DNA from 2 places in the Paenibacillus sp. QJM3NY_38 genome. Region 2 is predicted to be linked to the other one. Evidence: a T-box and tRNA genes for the amino acid it is inferred to sense, from the RefSeq annotation. Region 2 holds a T-box; the other holds one or more tRNA genes.
What was found. The T-box of region 2 lies ahead of metG (methionine--tRNA ligase). A T-box ahead of a tRNA ligase gene usually reads a tRNA of that ligase, here a tRNA-Met.

Region 1: it has a tRNA-Met gene. The T-box ahead of metG (methionine--tRNA ligase) is inferred to sense a tRNA for this amino acid. The anticodon was not compared.

What each region holds. Positions count from the first base shown of each region.
Region 1 is NZ_CM149665.1:161,486-171,590, forward strand. Features, by position in the region: rRNA gene AC0VZ8_RS00750 (23S ribosomal RNA) at 1-1,892, shown strand, start outside; tRNA gene AC0VZ8_RS00755 (tRNA-Ser) at 1,977-2,068, shown strand; tRNA gene AC0VZ8_RS00760 (tRNA-Met) at 2,101-2,177, shown strand; tRNA gene AC0VZ8_RS00765 (tRNA-Val) at 2,187-2,262, shown strand; tRNA gene AC0VZ8_RS00770 (tRNA-Thr) at 2,288-2,363, shown strand; tRNA gene AC0VZ8_RS00775 (tRNA-Asp) at 2,377-2,453, shown strand; tRNA gene AC0VZ8_RS00780 (tRNA-Phe) at 2,538-2,610, shown strand; tRNA gene AC0VZ8_RS00785 (tRNA-Tyr) at 2,623-2,708, shown strand; tRNA gene AC0VZ8_RS00790 (tRNA-Lys) at 2,716-2,788, shown strand; gene AC0VZ8_RS00795 (PucR family transcriptional regulator) at 2,939-4,153, shown strand; gene AC0VZ8_RS00800 (ABC transporter ATP-binding protein) at 4,262-5,386, shown strand; gene hprK (HPr(Ser) kinase/phosphatase) at 5,821-6,759, shown strand; gene lgt (prolipoprotein diacylglyceryl transferase) at 6,780-7,913, shown strand; gene ppaX (pyrophosphatase PpaX) at 7,921-8,571, shown strand; gene AC0VZ8_RS00820 (acyltransferase) at 8,585-9,091, shown strand; gene AC0VZ8_RS00825 (acyltransferase) at 9,273-10,105, shown strand, end outside.
Region 2 is NZ_CM149665.1:2,426,887-2,436,991, reverse strand. Features, by position in the region: gene AC0VZ8_RS10725 (metal ABC transporter permease) at 1-70, opposite strand, end outside; gene AC0VZ8_RS10720 (metal ABC transporter ATP-binding protein) at 116-865, opposite strand; gene AC0VZ8_RS10715 (metal ABC transporter solute-binding protein, Zn/Mn family) at 966-2,096, opposite strand; gene metG (methionine--tRNA ligase) at 2,307-4,295, opposite strand; T-box leader at 4,383-4,642, opposite strand; gene yidD (membrane protein insertion efficiency factor YidD) at 4,771-5,028, opposite strand; gene AC0VZ8_RS10700 (Fur family transcriptional regulator) at 5,025-5,495, opposite strand; gene AC0VZ8_RS10695 (stalk domain-containing protein) at 5,724-8,459, opposite strand; gene nagZ (beta-N-acetylhexosaminidase) at 8,616-10,105, opposite strand, start outside.

The DNA of each region.
Region 1 (10,105 bases), 2.3 Mb from region 2:
GACCATCAGCTAAGGTCCCCAAGTGTGTGTTAAGTGGGAAAGGATGTGGAGTTGCACAGACAACCAGGATGTTGGCTTAGAAGCAGCCACCATTTAAAGAGTGCGTAATAGCTCACTGGTCGAGTGACTCTGCGCCGAAAATGTAACGGGGCTAAACACACCACCGAAGCTATGGCTTGATGCGTATGCATCAGGGGTAGGGGAGCGTTGTGTATGCGTTGAAGGTGTACCGTAAGGAGCGCTGGAGAGTACACAAGTGAGAATGCCGGTATGAGTAACGAAAAGATCAGTGAGAATCTGATCCGCCGAAAGCCCAAGGTTTCCTGAGGAAGGCTCGTCCGCTCAGGGTAAGTCGGGACCTAAGGTGAGGCCGAAAGGCGTAATCGAAGGACAACAGGTTGAAATTCCTGTACCACCGTAAACCGTTATGAACGATGGGGTGACGCAGGAGGGTAGTGACGCGGACTGATGGATGTCCGTCCAAGCAGTGAGGCTGATGTGTAGGCAAATCCGCACATCGATAAGGCTAGGCTGTGATGGGGAGTGAAAATTATAGTAGCGAAGGTCATGATCTCACACTGCCAAGAAAAGCCTCTAGTCAGGTGAAGGTGCCCGTACCGCAAACCGACACAGGTAGGCGAGAAGAGAATTCTAAGGCGCGCGGAAGAACTCTCGTTAAGGAACTCGGCAAAATGACCCCGTAACTTCGGGAGAAGGGGTGCCTCGGTAGGGTGAATAGCCCGAGGGGGCCGCAGTGAAAAGGCCCAAGCGACTGTTTAGCAAAAACACAGGTCTGTGCGAAGCCGTAAGGCGAAGTATACGGGCTGACGCCTGCCCGGTGCTGGAAGGTTAAGGGGAGCGGTTAGGAGCAATCCGAAGCTGTGAACCGAAGCCCCAGTAAACGGCGGCCGTAACTATAACGGTCCTAAGGTAGCGAAATTCCTTGTCAGGTAAATTCTGACCCGCACGAATGGCGTAACGACTTGGGCGCTGTCTCAACGAGAGATCCGGTGAAATTTTAATACCTGTGAAGATGCAGGTTACCCGCGACAAGACGGAAAGACCCCATGGAGCTTTACTACAGCTTGATATTGGATTTGGGTACGATCTGTACAGGATAGGTGGGAGCCTAAGAAGCATGAGCGCCAGCTTGTGTGGAGGCGACGTTGGGATACCACCCTGATCGTATCTAGGTTCTAACCTGGTACCGTAATCCGGTACGGGGACAGTGTCAGGCGGGCAGTTTGACTGGGGCGGTCGCCTCCTAAAGAGTAACGGAGGCGCCCCAAGGTTCCCTCAGAATGGTTGGAAATCATTCGAAGAGTGCAAAGGCATAAGGGAGCTTGACTGCGAGACCTACAAGTCGAGCAGGGACGAAAGTCGGGCTTAGTGATCCGGTGGTACCGCATGGAAGGGCCATCGCTCAACGGATAAAAGCTACCCTGGGGATAACAGGCTTATCTCCCCCAAGAGTCCACATCGACGGGGAGGTTTGGCACCTCGATGTCGGCTCATCGCATCCTGGGGCTGAAGTAGGTCCCAAGGGTTGGGCTGTTCGCCCATTAAAGCGGTACGCGAGCTGGGTTCAGAACGTCGTGAGACAGTTCGGTCCCTATCTGTCGTGGGCGTAGGAAATTTGAGAGGAGCTGTCCTTAGTACGAGAGGACCGGGATGGACGTACCGCTGGTGCACCAGTTGTTCCGCCAGGAGCATGGCTGGGTAGCTACGTACGGACGGGATAAGCGCTGAAAGCATCTAAGCGTGAAGCCCCCCTCAAGATGAGATTTCCCAACTAGTAAGACCCCTTGAAGACGACGAGGTAGATAGGTTGGAGGTGGAAGTGCAGCAATGCATGGAGCTGACCAATACTAATCGGTCGAGGGCTTATCCAAAAAAAATATTTCAATGTGCTGCAAAGATCGTTTCGTATCTAGTTTTCAGGGAATCAATCTCTGTAACTGCATACAAGTTATGATGGAGAGATACCCAAGTGGCTATAAGGGGACCCTCTGCTAAGGGGTTAGACTGCGTAAGCGGTGCGAGGGTTCGAATCCCTCTCTCTCCGCCATTTGAATAACTTGAACGCAAATAGGTTTATATGGCGGTGTAGCTCAGCTGGCTAGAGCGTACGGTTCATACCCGTGAGGTCGGGGGTTCGATCCCCTCCGCCGCTACCATACATACCTGGAGGCTTAGCTCAGCTGGGAGAGCATCTGCCTTACAAGCAGAGGGTCGGGGGTTCGAACCCCTCAGCCTCCACCATGTACTATTTTTATCACCTTACCATGCCGGTGTAGCTCAATTGGTAGAGCAACTGACTTGTAATCAGTAGGTTGGGGGTTCAAGTCCTCTCGCCGGCACCATCTTTAATAATGTGGAACTGTGGTGTAGAGGCCTAACATGCCTGCCTGTCACGCAGGAGATCGCGGGTTCGAATCCCGTCAGTTCCGCCATTATTAATTTTAAGGAATAAAAATAGTCGGTTTTCCACAGATTAAAGTGGGATGCCGAACTTTATTTTTATGTCATTTATGTAAGGCTCGGTAGCTCAGTCGGTAGAGCAGAGGACTGAAAATCCTCGTGTCGGCGGTTCGATTCCGTCCCGAGCCACCTTTATATCCTGGAGGATTAGCGAAGTGGCCAAACGCAGCAGACTGTAAATCTGTTCTCGTCCGAGTTCGGTGGTTCGAATCCATCATCCTCCACCAGTAATAAGAGCCATTAGCTCAGTTGGTAGAGCACCTGACTTTTAATCAGGGTGTCGAAGGTTCGAGTCCTTCATGGCTCATCCGAAGAGTCGTCAACGTTGTTGACGACTCTTTTTGTGTTGTTTTAAGCTGTTTTTGTCCAATGTAAATAGGCTTAGAGAGAAGGCATTGTCGCTTGTACTGGGTCTTATGCTAAAATAAGAAAAAACGATAAAGTGGTGGAGTCATCAATGGTGGAGATGGAGCACATCGTTCAGAAACTGGAGCAGACCTTGGGTACCTCACTCGGTTTAAAAACATTGAATGATCAGGAAGCGGCATGGTTAACAAAATCAATGGCGACCTCACCGCCATTCGGTGATCGGATTGGTCATGAGGTAAGAGCCCAGGGGTCTGATAACCGTGTAGAAAACGGAACCTCGCACAAATCACAAAGGGTTAACGGCGCCTATGCTCGCAAGGACCTGGGTGAGATTTGGATTCCAGTGAATCCACAGGATCCTAGCCGGGTAATCGTAGCGGATCAGGGTGCTCTGACGGAGTCGGAGATTGGGCTTATAACTCTACTATTGTCGAGCCTGCAGGATACGATGTCAGGGGGAGTACCCAAGAATACCGGTAAAGTTGAAGAAGAACGACGCGCCCAACAGTTGGGTGGTTGGTTAAAGGAACGCCTGCAAGCCGGTGAACTGCTTGCTGAATTACCAGAGGAAATGTGGATTCGGACAAGTTTGACAGAGGACATGGTTCCCTTTCTTCTAATTCATGAGAGCGAGCATGCCCCCACTCCAAGCTATAAGGCGCTGCATCGATTACTGCGCAGCTATTTTGGCGGGGACATCATTCTGGTGCCGCTGCTTGATAAGGAATGGATTATCCTAGCGAACCAAGAATTGCTGGATGGTATAACGACGGATGATAAAGAGGATGCTTCGGTGGAAGGCGACCAGGATTTGCTCTCTTTATTCTGTATGGGGCTCTACGAGCTGATTTCAACGGAATGGGTGGGGGATTTCCATATCTCTGCGATACCAGCGGTTAATGCGCTGCACGCTCTGCCACAGACCGTTAGCATGTTAAGAGAGACAATGACCATTGGCCGTACATTCCAGGTCAAGGAACATATCCATTTATCGACCGGGCTTCATCTGGAGCGTCTGGTTTATAGCATTCCCGAGTACCAGCGCAATCAATTTCTGCGCGAGTACGCTGCCGGCCATACCGATTTGTTCGAGGATAGCGAGACATTGTCAACGCTCGAGTCTTTTTTCGAATTGGATTGTAACGTGAGTGAGACGGCCAAGCACCTGTATATCCACCGTAACACGCTGCTGTACCGCCTGGATAAGATTAAACAGGAGACGGGGCTAGATGTTCGCAGCTTCAGTGATGCGGTTTTAGTGAAAATAACGCTTCTATTGTATAAAGTGACGAAAAGGAAATAGGTTTTTTGTGCAGATTGTGTATAGCAAGTCAGGTGCCTATGGGGTAATATAAGATTATAAATTAATTGTATTCGATTTCATAACATTCATATGAGGGGGCAAATGCACATGGCTGGTGTACGCTTAGAGCATATTTACAAAAAGTATGCAGGTTCGGATAAAGCAACTGTAATTGACGTTAATTTGGATATTAAAGATAAAGAATTTTTGGTTTTGGTAGGTCCTTCCGGTTGCGGTAAGTCCACGACACTGCGTATGATCGCAGGTCTTGAGGAAATTTCTGAGGGTAAACTTTACATTGGCGACCGTGTTGTTAACGATGTAGCACCTAAAGATCGTGACATCGCGATGGTATTCCAATCCTACGCCTTGTATCCACATATGAACGTATACCAGAACATGGCATTCGGTTTGAAACTCCGTAAAGTGAAGAAAGACGAAATCGATAAGCGTGTACGTGAAGCAGCAAAAATCCTGGATATCGAGCATTTGCTTGAGCGTAAGCCAAAAGCTCTGTCCGGTGGTCAGCGTCAGCGTGTTGCCTTGGGTCGTGCGATTGTCCGTGATCCACAAGTCTTCTTGATGGATGAGCCGCTTTCCAACTTGGATGCGAAACTCCGCGGTCAGATGCGTGCCGAAATCACCAAGCTGGTTAAGCGTCTTGAAACCACTTGTATCTACGTAACGCATGACCAAACAGAAGCTATGACAATGGGTGACCGTATCGTTGTTATGCAGGACGGCATCATTCAACAAGCGGATTCCCCAGAGCAACTGTACAACAATCCGAACAACCTGTTCGTTGCTGGTTTCATCGGTTCCCCAACCATGAACTTCATCAACGGTAAATTGTCCGAGCAAAACGGTGGCGTATACTTCACTTCCCAGGGCTTGAACGTTCAAGTACCAGGTGGTAAAGCACAATTGCTCAAAAATAAATCCATGATTGGCAAAGAAGTGATCATGGGTGTTCGTCCGGAAGATATTCATGAAGAGCCAGTCTTCCTGGAAGCTTCCCCGAACACAATCTTCTCTGCAAAAGTCGATGTAACCGAGAACCTTGGTCACGAAATGCTCTTGTACCTGAGCGGCTTGGGCACCGATACGGTTATCGGCCGTGTAGACGGACGTTCGACTACTCGCGAAGGCGACAATGTGAAATTGGCACTCGACATGAACAAAGTTCATATCTTTGATAAAGAGTCTGAATTGAACGTATTGCTCGAAGACTAATCTTCAGCAATCGGGATCTCTTGAAAACCGCCCCCTCAAGGGGCGGTTTTTTTAGGAGAAAAAGACAATATCACGCTAGGATTCCCGCCCTGGGACAAGGTTTGGATCTCCTTTGCCGATGCCAGTTGAGGTTTCCCATGGGCAGCAATCTATTTAAAGCACACCTCTATATAAGCCTAATGTCGCAATGGAGTAGTCGGTTAGAATTGCATTCATTGGCTTTTTTCGATAAGATAAGCACAAAGCAAGGCATACATAAGTATTGAACATATGGGATGTTGAGCATATTTCATGATAATTTCCAGGTCGCAGATAAGTGTGCAGAAGTCTCTTTAGGAATAACTGAATGAGGGAATATATCATCCAAGACGGGCCGTGCCATATGGCGGTTCCGTTGTGATGTCAACATACAATGGAAGAAGAGGGGTAAGACCATGGCCAAGAAAGTGAAGGTATCCGAGCTGGTCCAGCAGTTTCAGCTGGAGGTCATCGCAGGTGAGGAGGGCTTGAAACGTCAGATTACAACGGACGATCTGAATCGCCCGGGATTGGAAATGGCCGGTTATTTTGAATACCATCCGCGGGAACGGGTTCAGCTTATGGGGCGCACGGAGTTGGCTTTCTTCGGAATGCTGAAGCCGGAAGAGCGTAAAGAGCGGATGCGCAGCCTGTGCACGGAAGAAACACCCTGTATCGTCGTAACACGTTCCTTGGAGGTGCCGGAGGAACTTGTGGAACTCGGGAATGAGAGAGGTTTGCCTGTACTGCGCAGCAGCATGGCAACAACCATTCTGACAAGCCGATTCACAAGCTTTCTGGAACGCAAACTTGCACCAACTACAACCATCCACGGGGTATTGTGCGATGTTTATGGCGTAGGGATGCTGATAACAGGCTCAAGCGGTATCGGGAAAAGCGAGACGGCACTGGAGCTCGTCAAACGCGGACACCGATTAATTGCGGACGATGCGGTGGAGATACGTCAGACATCGGATTTTCAGCTGCACGGTACGGCGCCGGAGCTCATTCGCCATCTTCTGGAGATTCGCGGAGTCGGTATTATTAATGTAATGACGTTATTCGGTGCAGGAGCCGTTCGAAACAATAAACGGATTACCCTTGTTGTGCGATTGGAAGCCTGGCAGCAGGATAAACAGTATGATCGTCTGGGGCTAGATGAAGAAACAACACGAATTATTGAGACGGACATCCCTCTGGTCACCATTCCGGTTCGTCCAGGACGTAACCTTGCGGTTATTATTGAAGTGGCAGCTATGAACTACAGATTGAAACAAATGGGACTGAATGCTGCGCTGCAGTTTACAAACAAACTGACAGCTACGATCGCTGAAGATATGGACGATTTGGACTAGGACTAGGGAGGTTATAAAAGATGCAAACATTGCTCATCGATCCGGTGGCGTTCTCCATCGGATCGCTGCGTGTTCATTGGTATGGCTTGATTTTGGGTTTGGGTGCTTTGGCGGGGCTGTTACTGGCCATTCGCGAGGGGAAGCGTTTTGGTATTCCACAAGAATTTTTCATGGATTTGCTCTTGCTTGGCGTGCCTTCCGCAATCATTGGTGCTCGTATTTATTATGTAGCTTTTAAATGGGAAGACTATAAAGACAACTTCCTGGACGTGTTCAAAATATGGAACGGCGGGATTGCCATATTCGGTGCCCTGATTGGTGCCATTATCTGTGCGTTGATCTATGTTCGCAGAAAAGGCTACTCCTTCTGGCGGATTGCCGATATCTGTGCTCCGTCCCTGTTGGCCGGCCAGATCATTGGTCGCTGGGGGAACTTCGTGAACCAGGAGGCCTATGGCGGTCCTGTAAGCGAGTCCTTTTTACGCGGGGAGCTCCATTTGCCTGATTTCATCGTCAATCAAATGAATGTACAAGGCGTATTCCATCATCCTACCTTCCTATATGAATCCTTATGGAACTTGGTGGGTATTGTCATTCTCCTTATTCTTCGCAGGCAGAAATTCCTGCGCGCAGGCGAGCTCTTCATCGGATATTTCATCTGGTATTCCATCGGTCGATTCTTCATTGAAGCCGTACGCACGGACAGTTTGGCGTTCCAAGGCGCAGCCGGCCTTGCCGACTTCATTAACAATGCGTTATGGGCACCGATGACTTGGATGGGCTTTGAACTGGGCCATCTGGACCCGGCTTACGGCAATATTAGGATCTCCCAGCTGCTGTCCGTATTGATTGTCATTGGAGGCATCGTACTGATCATTGTGCGCCGTGTAACGGGTCGCGCCAATGTGCGCTATTTGGACCCTATCGTGTCAACGAAAACCGGAGCAGGTCCTACACCTGAAGCGGACCTTCAGACCAATAAAGCCGCGAAGTCGTCTGCGCAGGCACCTGTTAAGCAGGACAAACCGGCAGCAGAGCCAGCAGAGACGGCTGACAAAAGCTCTCTAACCCAAGTCCAGGAGCCGGAAGTTAAACCGTCCCCAGTAGAAGATACTCCGGCAATAAACCCAGATACGGAGGACAAAAAGGAGTAGTTGCAGCATGATCGAAACCGTACTGTTTGATTTGGACGGAACCATTATTGATACGAATGAATTGATTATCTCGTCGTTTCTGCATGTCTTCGAGGCTCAGACCCCAGGACCGCTAACCAGGGAGCAGATCATTCCACATATGGGAACCACCCTGGAGCAGCAGCTGCGGGCTTTCTCGGGGGGCGTTGAGGACGTTAGTCCGCTTATCAAAGCATACCGCTCCTTCAACACGCTTCATCATGATGAGATGGTTAGACCGTTCCCCCATGTAAATGAAGTCGTGGAGCGCCTTCATCGTCACGGGCTTTCATTGGGGATCGTAACCACGAAGATTCGTCCCTCCACGATGATGACTTTAGAGAAGTACGATCTGGAGCGTTTCATGTCGGCGATTGTGACGGTGAACGACGTTGAGCATCCGAAACCGCATCCTGAGCCTGTTCTGACGGCGATCGAGCGGCTGGGCGCCAATCCGGCTACGACGTTGATGATCGGGGATAGCCCGGTCGATATTCAATCTGCCAAGTCGGCGGGCGTGAAGGCCGCAGCTGTAGCTTGGTCCCTGAAGGGTGAGCAGAAGCTGATGGAGTATGGTCCGGATTATGTTTTAAAGGATATGAAAGACCTGTATGAGATCGTAGGACTTCAAGAGGAATAGGAGTTTTGGCAGCATGGCCAGAAAGATTACCCGTTATCCTGTAGAAGGGCCCAACGCGTTATGGCAAATCTACCGCACCGTGAGCCCGTTCAAGGGCGTCAAGAACTTCATCTTTATCCAGTTGGCCCGCTATTGTCCTATCCTGCCCTTGAAGAACTGGATATACCGTCATATGCTCGGGATGAAGGTGGGGAGGCATACCGCGTTTGGATTGATGGTCATGGTGGATGTGTTTTTTCCGGAGAAAATATCCATCGGCGAGAATTCGGTGATCGGCTACAATACAACGATTCTTGCCCATGAGTATTTAATAAAGGAATATCGTCTGGGTGAAGTGCGGATCGGGGAGAACGTGCTCATCGGCGCGAACACCACGATTTTGCCTGGTGTAACGATCGGAGATGGCGCGGTTGTTGCAGCAGGGTCTGTCGTACATAAAGATGTGGCACCGGGTGTTTTTGTAGGCGGCAATCCATTGCAAGAGCTGAAGAGGACATCAACGGAAAGTGAGTCAATTTGAGGTAATGTGACAAGTTAGGTTCTCAAGCTACCTGAATTATTGTAGAATGAGTAGAGGATAACATGACACAAAGCGATTCAATAGTCCCCTGGGTATGATAGCCTTGAGGGACTTTTTTGCCCGCCTATCCTTATACAATGACTCTATGAAAATACTTGAAAACAAGGAGGCGACGCCTGACATGAGTGCAACGCTGAACAAAAAGGAAAGGCTCCCGCAGCTCGATATTTATCGTGCGCTGGCCATCCTGGGCGTGCTTCACGTTCATGCGACTTCATTTGCAACGGTCGATGCGATTGATTCGCGATTCTATTATATTATTAATTTTTTGAATATATTTTTTAAATACGGTACACCCTCGTTTATATTCCTAAGCAGCTTTGTGCTGTTCTATAACTATGCGGACCGGCCGCTGACCAAGGATCTGATCAAAAACTTCTACAAACGGCGGCTCTTGTACATTCTGCTGCCTTATGTGTTGTTCTCGATCATCTATTTCTTTGTGCGGATGTATCAGAACGGGTTGCTCAACAGCTCATTTGATCTATGGGCGCAGATGCCGGTTTTCTTTGAACGCTTGATTCGGGGGCAGAACTATACGCACTTATACTTTGTGTTTATTAGCTTGCAGTTCTATATTCTGTTTCCGATATTCCTCAAGCTGTTCAAATCGTCCCGGTTTCTCGTACGGTGGGCGGTTCCCATCGGGTTCCTGCTTCAATGGGGCTTTATCATATGGAATAAATATGAGCTGCACTACACGTTTAAAGGAAGCTTGGCGATCTCGTATTTAGCCTACTATATGCTGGGTGCTTATCTGGCGATGAATTACGACAAATTCAAGGGCTGGCTTACGTCATCTTGGAAAAAGCAGACGTCAGGTCAAAGAGCAGGTACAGTCGTGTTATGGGCGGGCTGGCTCGCGATGGCGCTGACGCACGTGCAGATTTGGTACAATCAGAGATTGCACGGTGCCAAATACGACTCCCTGTTGTACGAGCTGTTATGGAATCT
Region 2 (10,105 bases):
CTGTAATGCCGATCAGAATCCCTCCGATCAGCGCCCGCTGAAAAAAATCGCTAAACAAAATATCAAGCAATGATAACGTCCCCTTCTCCTGCTTCAAAAAGCTTGTTTCTATACATTAGACGAGCGAATGCTGCAAATCCACTTCCGCGCAGTTTTCGATTTCATGAGAATGCCTTACAAAAAACTGAATTTTTCCGTTCTGCGATACCGGCGATTCTCCCAGATAGTCTTTGACCATGTCCAAATCATGGGTGACCATCAAAAACGTCATGTGATGATGGGCATGCATATGGGTAATCAGTTCAAAGAATCCGGCCTGGGTCTCGGCATCAATGCCGATCGTAGGCTCGTCCAGTATGAGCAGATCCGGGCGATTGATGAGCGCCCGAGCGAGAAACACGCGCTGCTGCTGTCCCCCGGACAGGGCCCCGATCCGCTTATCGGCAATATCCTGAATGCGCATCACTTCCAGCGCGTCCTCACATTTCTGGTGGTCCAGGCGGTTCAAACGGCGAAACATTTTCTTCCGATTATATAGCCCGGACATGACAACTTCACGCACAGTGGCCGGGAACAGCGGATTAAACGAATTTTTCTGCGGAACGTACCCGATTCGCTCCCAGTCCTGAAACTTGCGGATCGGCTGACCGAACAGTTCGATAGACCCTTCGGCGGCAGGCAGCAATCCAACGATCATGCGGAGCAGCGTCGTTTTCCCAGCTCCATTCGACCCGACAATACCTACGAAGTCCCGTTCTTTTATGGTGAAATTGAGATCCTTGATCACCTGTTGCTCGCGGTAATGAAAGGATACATCCTTGATTTGTACAATAGGTTGGTGGCAATCCTGTGCTGCCGGCTCCATAACCAGGCCGCCTTTCTCTCTGTAGTCTTTCTATCTAATATATGAACTTCATAAACATTCATAACACGAAAGAAGAGGGGGATATGCTCCCCCATCTTCCTTATTGTAAAGCCTTCGTTAGATTTTGCAAATTTTTCTCCATCAGCGTGAAATAATTCTCGCCGCCGCTCACCTGCTCCTTAGTCAGTCCCTCCACCGGATTCAATACCAAGGTTTCCACGCCTGCTTCATTTGCCAGCGTTTTGGCAAGTTTATCCGACACGAGCTCTTCGAAGAAAATATATTTAACTTCCTTCTCTTTCACCGTCTGGGTGAGGTTCACAATATCCTGCGCTCTGGGCTCCGCGTCCGGTGAGAGTCCCATAATCGCATGCTGCGTCAAGCCATAATCCCGGCACAGATAACCAAACGCTTGGTGGGATACGACAATGTCTTTCTTCGGCATTTTGGACAACTCGCTTGTGAAATCGTTATCCAGTTTGACCAGCTTCTCTTTCAAGGCTTCAAAGCGCTGTTCGTAACCGTCCTTATGTTCAGGATCCACCTCGACAAGGCTGTTCTTGATATTCTCTGCCATGATCAGAGCCGATTTCGGGCTTACCCATGTATGCGGGTCCGTATGATGAGTGTCGGTGCTAGTCTCGGCGGGCTCTTCTGCGTGGTCATGGCCCGCATGATCTTCTTCGGCACCTTCTTCATGGCTGTGATCATGCTCTGCTTCCGCGCCTTCCTCGTGGCTGTGATCGTGCTCTGCTTCGGCACCTTCTTCATGGCTGTGATCATGTTCCTCTTCGTGGGCTGCTTCCCCGTGTCCATGACCATCGTCTCCCACAGCATCAATCAGCTGGATGCCGTGACTGACTTCAACCGGCTTGACTTGCGTGTCTTTATCAAGTCCCTTCAAAAATCCCGGTACCCAGCCTTCCAGCCCGGCACCGTTATAGAGAAACAGCTGGGCCTTGGAAGTATTCACGATATCCTGACTGCGCGGTGTCCAATCATGCGGCTCCACGCCCGTTGGCAGAAGATTTACGACATTGGCGTCATCCCCGCCAATCTCCTTCGTAAATTCATATATTGGATAAAAGGTCGTAATGACGTTTACCTTGCCCTCAACAATGCCGCCGCCGGATTTACTTCCGCATCCCGACAGGATAAGTACCGCCAATAAGATAGAGGTTACACTCCAGGTCCAACCGTTAAGTTTGTTCTCTCTCTTTCTCTTGTTCATGTTCATCTCCCCATATCCGCTCCGTTCAATTAATCGTAATCATTACTAACAAGATTATAAGAGCAGGCAAACCCGTTGTCAACCAAATCGTAAAACTTACTATTATTTTTCAATAGAGATGTCATATCCTCCGTATTAAAGGAAAAAATAACGGCGTACCCCTTAACAGGGTACACCGTCTATCGCGACTTAATTCAATGAAAGAGCATTTTATTTGACAACTGCGCCGTTAGGCATGCCGTCCGGTACGGTTGCAAGCGTCAGCTGATCGCCGTGGGAGGCGGCCAGAATCATGCCTTGCGACATTTCGCCTCTAAGCTTCACCGGTTTCAGGTTCGTTACGCAAATCACTTTGCGTCCAACCAATTCCTCCGGCGTGTAAAACTTCGCTATGCCGGATACCACTTGCCGCTGCTCGAATCCGAGGTCTAGCTGCAGCTTAAGCAGCTTGTCCGCTTTCTTCACCGGCTCGGCTGCAATCACCTGCGCTACGCGCAGCTCGACCTTGGCAAAATCTTCAATGCCGATTTCCTCTTTAAGCTCTACAGGCTCCGCCGTGCTCTCGGCGGACGAATTTGCTGCCGAGGTCGAAGTCTCTTTCTGAGTGGCCTTCGTACCGCCTGTCATCGCCTCGGCGATGTATGCCACTTCCTGCTCTGTATCCAGGCGTGGGAATATCGGCTCGCCCTTTTGAAGCTTCGATCCAGCCGGTATAGCTCCGAACTGTCGTCCGCTCTCCCAAGTCGTCCATTCGCCTTCCGCCAGGCCAAGCTGATCCCACATTTTCTTCGGTGTACGGGTCAGGAACGGCTGAAGCAGAATTGATGCTACGCGGAGCGTCTCCACCAAGTGACTCATGACGGATGCCAGCTCATTCCGTTTGTTCTCGTCTTTGGCCAACGTCCAAGGCTGGGTCTCATCAATATATTTGTTGCTGCGGCTGACAAACTGACTGATGGCCGTTAGTGCAACGGAAAATTCCATATTTTCCATAGCGGTTTCGACTTTCTCATAAACCGACTTGGCCGCTTCCTCGATCGCTGCATCAAACGGCGTTACGCCGGCGGAGAAAGCCGGAACCACTCCGTCAAAATATTTATCGACCATGGCCACGGTACGGTTCAACAAGTTACCTAAGTCATTGGCCAGGTCGGAGTTCACCCGTTCCACGAAGCTTTCCGGCGTAAAGGTGCCGTCCGCTCCGAATGGAACTTCACGCAGCAGGTAATAACGAAGCGCATCAAGACCATACCGGTCAATCATCGTCACCGGATCGACCACATTCCCCTTGGACTTGGACATTTTCCCGTCCTTCATCAGCAGCCAGCCATGGGCAAACACCTTTTTCGGAAGCGGAACATCGAGCGCCATCAGAATGATCGGCCAATAGATCGTATGGAAACGAACGATCTCCTTACTCATCAGGTGTACGTCGGCCGGCCAGTATTTGTCATACAGGTTGGTGTCCTCTGTACCGTAACCGAGTGCCGTTATATAGTTCAGAAGGGCGTCAATCCACACATAGATCACATGTTTCGGATCGCTCTTCACTTTCACGCCCCACTCATAGGTCGTACGGGACACAGCCAGATCCTCAAGTCCCGGCTTAATGAAGTTGTTGATCATCTCATTCTTGCGAGATACCGGCTGAATGAAATCCGGATTCTCCTCGTAATACTGGAGCAGGCGGTCCACATATTTGCTCATGCGGAAGAAGTAGCTCTCTTCCTTGACAAGCTCAACAGGTCGCCCACAGTCCGGACAGTTGCCGTTTACCAGCTGACGCTCCAGGAAGAACGACTCACAAGGTGTACAGTACCAGCCTTCGTATTCACCCTTGTAGATGTCATCCTGCTTCAGCAGACGCTCAAATACCTCCTGTACAACCGTGGTATGGCGCTGCTCCGTGGTGCGAATGAAATCTTCGTTCGATATGTCCAGCTTCTTCCACAGGTCCTTGATGCCGGCCACGATATCGTCGACGAACTGCTGCGGGGTTTTTCCAGCCTCCGCCGCTTTGCGTTCGATCTTCTGTCCGTGCTCATCGGTCCCCGTCAAATAACGGACATCGTATCCGCGAAGCCGTTTGTAGCGGGCCATCGCGTCGCCAGCCACCGTAGTATAAGCATGGCCGATATGCAGCTTATCACTTGGATAATAGATTGGCGTTGTAATATAAAACGTCTTTTTGTCTGCCATAGTAACCTTCCTTTACCGTGAAATGGATTGTTTGTATCAGGCAATCTCTTTACGAAAACAGCAGTAAACAGCAAAAAACCCCCGCCCCCATGGGACGAGAGTTATTCTCACGCGTTACCACCCAAATTCCCTGTCCCCTTACGGGTAACAGGCTCATCTGCCGTCATCCGGCCGTCCATTAACGCTGGCTCACGCCGCTCCTTTACGGCAGCCTTTCTACCCGGACTGCAGCGCTCAAAAGCGGATCCTCCAAGACCATTTTCCGAAATTCGCCAAGACCGGTTTCCAGCTGCTCCGGCTCTCTGTTCAAGGCAAGCTTTCCGTACTTATCTCTTCCTCGGATATATCTATAATTTCTTACATTTTAATCAAACGGGCTGCGGCGTGTCAAGGTGAGCCGCGGTCCGTAGAATGGCTATGACCAATAAGACAGGATGCATTCCGTTTCGTATCCGCTAGGATACCCCAAAAAACGCTATTTCTCTGTTAATGAAGACGACATCTTATCCTTGCGCGGCGGAACCATATCAATGCCGCCTGGATGAAACGGATGGCATCTTGCTATTCGCTTGGCCGCCAGCCAGGAGCCCTTGAGCGCGCCGTGCACCTCAATCGCTTCAAGAGCATAGGCCGAGCAGGTTGGATAGAATCGGCAAGTCGCCGGTTTCAACGGAGAGATGAATTTCCGATAGAAGTGTATCGGCACCTTCACCACCCTGCGCGCTGTGCTCATGCCCGGCTATCCCGTTTTCCTGCACTGGCTGGTGAAGTTTCATTATCCGCATTGTCCTTGCCGCAGTCCCGGCAGTAGCCGAACACTTCGAATTTATGCTGAACCACCTGGAAATCATCCGGCGCATCGGTCAGCTGCATCGGGCAAAACGTAATCGGGTACGTCTTCTGGCACTGCAAGCAGATCATGTGATGATGATGATGCTCTTCGCTGCAGCGTCCTCGAAACTTGATGCCTTCCTCGAACACAACCTGCTCCAATACGCCAAGCTCGTACAATACCCTAAGATTCCGATAGACCGTATCGAAGCTCAAACCGCTGTACTTCCGGCCCATATATTCGTACACATCCTTGGCCGTTAAATAGCCAGGATGTTCCCCAAACAATTTGGCAAGTGTCTTGCGCTGATCAGTAATGCGCAGCCCATGTTCCGCCATGGCGTCGATGATCTGTTCCGTCGTAAGCATACGGAGGTAACCTCCTCTACTTGAGAATACTCTCTTCTTATAATGCCTGAAAAATAAGATAGCGTCAATGAAAGCGGTTGTGTGTAGGCTAAACGCCTGTAAGGTACTTCACCTATGGAAGGCAAAAGCCTGGGAAAGACGTGATCCCTGGGCAAGAACCAACAAAAAGGACAGCCCTAGCCATGTTCTGGCTAAGAAGCTGTCCCATTGCAATACATGATGAATGGATTAGTTCTTTAATTGCGGAAGCGGCTGGAGCAGGATGTTGACTGGCAGACTGCTTCCCGGTGCCGCCGTAAACAGGATTTCCACGGTCTGCTCGTAATTCCCCGTACGATAGAGAACGGCAGCTTCATTCGGCGCAGATACGGCGCCTCCGCTTGTATTCGGCGTCTGAATGATATTTCCGTTCACCATCATCGCACCCATGTACTTGCCTCCGCGCGGATTCAGCGTGATCAGCGTATTGGGTGCTACGCGGTGCAGCTTGATTTTGTACAGTACACCGAAGTTCCCGGCATTGGATTGATATGAACCGTTAATGCCGTCATACCCTTCCAGATTCGGATCGTTTGTCTTGTCGCCGAGCGCGAGCCGGGTAGGCGTGTCGCCAACCAAGTCATAGGATTCAATGATCCGTGTCGAGTCCGGATACGTTCCCCGGTTATGAACGCCATCGCTCGGATGGAGCTTCAGGTAAGGCAGCTTTTGAATCGGATCCTTGGCTTCATCAATCATGATGACATCATATCGGATCGGCGAGTCCGAATAGAGATCAGCAAACATGGAGAGCACCTGCTGATTCTTCAAGGTTTGCGCGCTCAAGTCTTGCAAAATGATCCGGCTTTCCCCAGGGGCGAGCGAGATCGTCTTGAATGCATCCGCTGACTGCATGGACTCGAGGTAACGCTGGACAGCCGCTTTACCCGTGGCTGTCGGGATATTGATCGGACCGCCCAAACCGGTATACTCGGTGGTCAGACGCGCCGTCATCGTGTTGATGTTGGTGGCGACGACATACATCTTCATATTCTTCCCGGTAGCGTTCAAGTGGTGAATCATGAATCGCGTGCTGGCATTGCCGACCTCACGGTAAACAATACCCTCTTGATAGACGGTTTCCGGAGAGTTGCTGCGAATCAACAGATACGGTTCGGAGCTTCTCGTAATCGGCATCAGTTTCCATGTCGGCACAGCTGATCCGTCAAAGGTGTATTTGTCGCCGATGCCCGTAAATAATTGATTGAATTGATCGCGCGTATACATCACTTCACTCGTTACGTTGATGATCTTCTCGTATGAGCTGGTCGCTCCATGTTTATCGGTAACAATCAGCAGCACCTTATGCGTTCCTGCCGTAAAAAAGGCCTGATCATTGTTTTCCCACTTATACGTAAGCTCATCGCCAGGATCGTTGTCATAACTCATATTCATGTACGTTATTTTCTCACCGATCTTATATTCCTGTTTGTCCGTTTCGAACATGGCAACAGGCGGCGTATTCGGAGCGGATACTTGAATGCTCAATATATACGGTTCGCTCCACTCCCCGCTGGAATCCTGTACCGAGTAGGTAACCGTATGCACACCGGGTTCGTCAAAAATCTCTTCCCGGCCTTCCCAATGCTCGTCAACAATAGCCAGTCCCGTCGGCGAATAAGCATTCGTCTTATACGTAACCGTTGTTTGTCCGGCAAGAATCTCGCCAGGCTGCACCGTGAAGGAAGCTACCGGCTTTGAGCTCAGGCTAAGGATAACCCGTTTGTTCGGCTGATCCACCCGATAACTAATGTCCAGCGCCTGTGTAATGCTGGTCAGCGGCACCATGAATGTATTGTTGGACTGATAAGCCGGTCCCTTCATTGATTTTCTGACCCCGTTCACGGTGTATACGCTGCTGTTCGTCTTAAAACGAAGCTCATCGTTACCGCGGATAATAATCGTTTCCTTTGTCTTTCCGTCATAGGTCAGCTTCAGGCCGACACGATCAACGAGGGAGCGAATGGCAACATAGGATACGCCATTCTTGACTGCCATTGGCTGACCTGCCGTATACGCTTTCCCGTTCTGATACATCTTGTTGCTGTTCATCATCAGGATGAGGTCATTCGGACCCAGGTTCGGTATGTTCGGAACCTCGCTGCCCGATCCCCCGCCGTTATTTCCAGACTGTTCGCCGTTATCGTTGCCGCTGCCCATACCGGATAAATCGAGTATAACCTTCTTCTCGGATTGGTTCACCTGGTATGGAATATCAAGCGCTTGCGTGATCGCGGTTAACGGAACCATAAACACATTGCTGCTCTGGTAGGCAGGGCCTTTCATCGGACGAACCTGTCCGTTGACTTTATAATGACTGCTTCCTGTCGTAAACCGAAGTTCATTGCCATCCTTAAGGATGATGGTTTCCTTCGTTTTGTTATCGTAAGACAGCTTCAGTCCTGCACGTTCAACCATGGCGCGAATGGCGACATAGGATACCCCTTGCTTCACAGCCATCGGCTGACCCGCTTTGTATTTCTTGCCGTTATGGTACATCACATTGCTGTTCATCAGCAGCACAAGTTCGTTAGCCGAAACATGGGAAGTGCTGACTTCGGGCTTGTCTCCGGATGGGCTGCCCTCTTCGTTCTCTGATACCTCATTATCGGAAGGATCGCTATCCGTTTCCTCCTGCTCCTGCTGTTCATTAGGGGCAGAAGGTTCGGCATTCGGATCGCTAATCGTGCCTTCAATTGAATCAGAAGGTGTTTCCTTTGGCGTTGCCGATGTTTCCTCCGCTTGCTGCATGTCCGTCTGTTGTTCTCCACTCTGCTGGCCTTGTCCTTCCACCGGGGACTGCAGCGCTGATTGGCTATTTAGCGCCGGAGCTGTAATATCCGGTGATTCAGCTGCCGCGGGAAATGCCATGGATACCTGTGCCGCGGCAAGGACTGTAATCATCGAGATTCTCTTGAAATTCATTCTCTACTCCTTTAAAAACACTCAGTATAGTCGGTCTGCCTCTATTGGACATACTATTAGACGCGAAGTTTCCCGAAAAGTTGCTCAGAAATGGCTGGAAAATAGGAAAACCGGAGCATTCCTGGGCAGGAAGACTCCGGTTTGAGCAACCCTTATTCAATTGTTGACATAGTCCTGATTACCGCTCCAGCCTAGCGGATAAGCCTCGCTGACCCCTACCGGGAGCTTACCCTCTGGCATAACCTGTCCTATCAAAACGCCCGCGGCCGCATTCATATAATAGGGCGTGTTCTCGTAGCTGCACAAATACGTCGGAACCGGGGGAAGATCATTGATATCATAAGGATTACGGGTAGCGACAATAACAAGGGCCACATCCTCAAGTTCAGCCAGCTTGTTCACCAGCTTCTGCTGGCCGGCGGGAAGACGACTCTCGGAAGTGTACGTGGCTACAACAATCTGTTTATATCCTTCGGCTGCCTTAACGGCCTGCTCGACCTCTTCATCGGACATATCGGTTCCGACACGCAGATCGTCTGCCGGAACCCCGTAACTTCTCAAGGCATCCCCCAAGGTATAGCTCTTGCTCCATGCTTCATCCACCTGGGTTGCCTGAAGCAGTTCAGGCCAGATCACCGCCACAGCCTGCGCCGGCTTAAGAGGCAGCTGCCCTTCGTCTTTCACCAGCGTGATGCCTCTGCCTGCGATTTGGGCCAGCAATTGTTTGGTCTCTTCCGCCACCTCGCCAATCGGGTAGACCGGAAGCTCCTCTGCGAGCTTCGCATTACGCTGCTTAAGCGCCAATATCCGCTCTACAGCCGTATCGATCAGATTCTCTGAAAGCCTTCCGCTGCGGACAGCTTCAATGACGGCCGTTATCGCCGCCGTCTGCTCGGATAGATTGTGGCTGACCAGTACGCAGTCCGCACCCGCTGCGATCGCGCGTATCGCGCCCTCCGGAATGCCGTACTCTTTGGAGATCGCATGCATCTCAAGGCAGTCCGTTATGATCAGCCCTTCAAACCCCATCTCTTCCCTCAGCAAACCCGTTAACACGGCTTGAGAAAGCGTGGCCGGCAGATCACTCGGCTCTATCGCCGGGAAACTGACGTGTGCCGTCATAATGGCGTCCACGCCGTCCCGGATCGCTTGCGCGAACGGATACAATTCCACACTGCGGAGCCGTTCCAGATCATGCGGTACTGAAGCCCGCCCGAGATGTGAATCGACGCTCGTATCGCCATGTCCCGGGAAGTGCTTGGCCGTAGCGGATACGCCCTCTTCCTGATATCCCTTAATGGCCGCAGTCCCAAGCGCGGCAACAGCTTGGGGATCTTCGCCGAAGGAACGCACACCGATGACCGGATTACGAGGATTGTTGTTCACATCGAGGCAAGGAGCGAAATTCATGTTCACCCCGAGTGAACGCAATTCGCGCGCCCCGATTTGCGCTACCCTGTACGAATCCTCCGCGCTGCCCGCTGCTCCAAGCGCCATATTTCCCGGAATGCGGCTGATGCCTTCATGATCAATCCGGGCAACCATACCGCCCTCCTGATCTATTGAGATCAGAAGCGGGAACTTTTGGCGGTCCGATGCGAGCTGCTGCAAGGACTCTGACAGTTCGGCAAGCTGAGGCAGCGTTT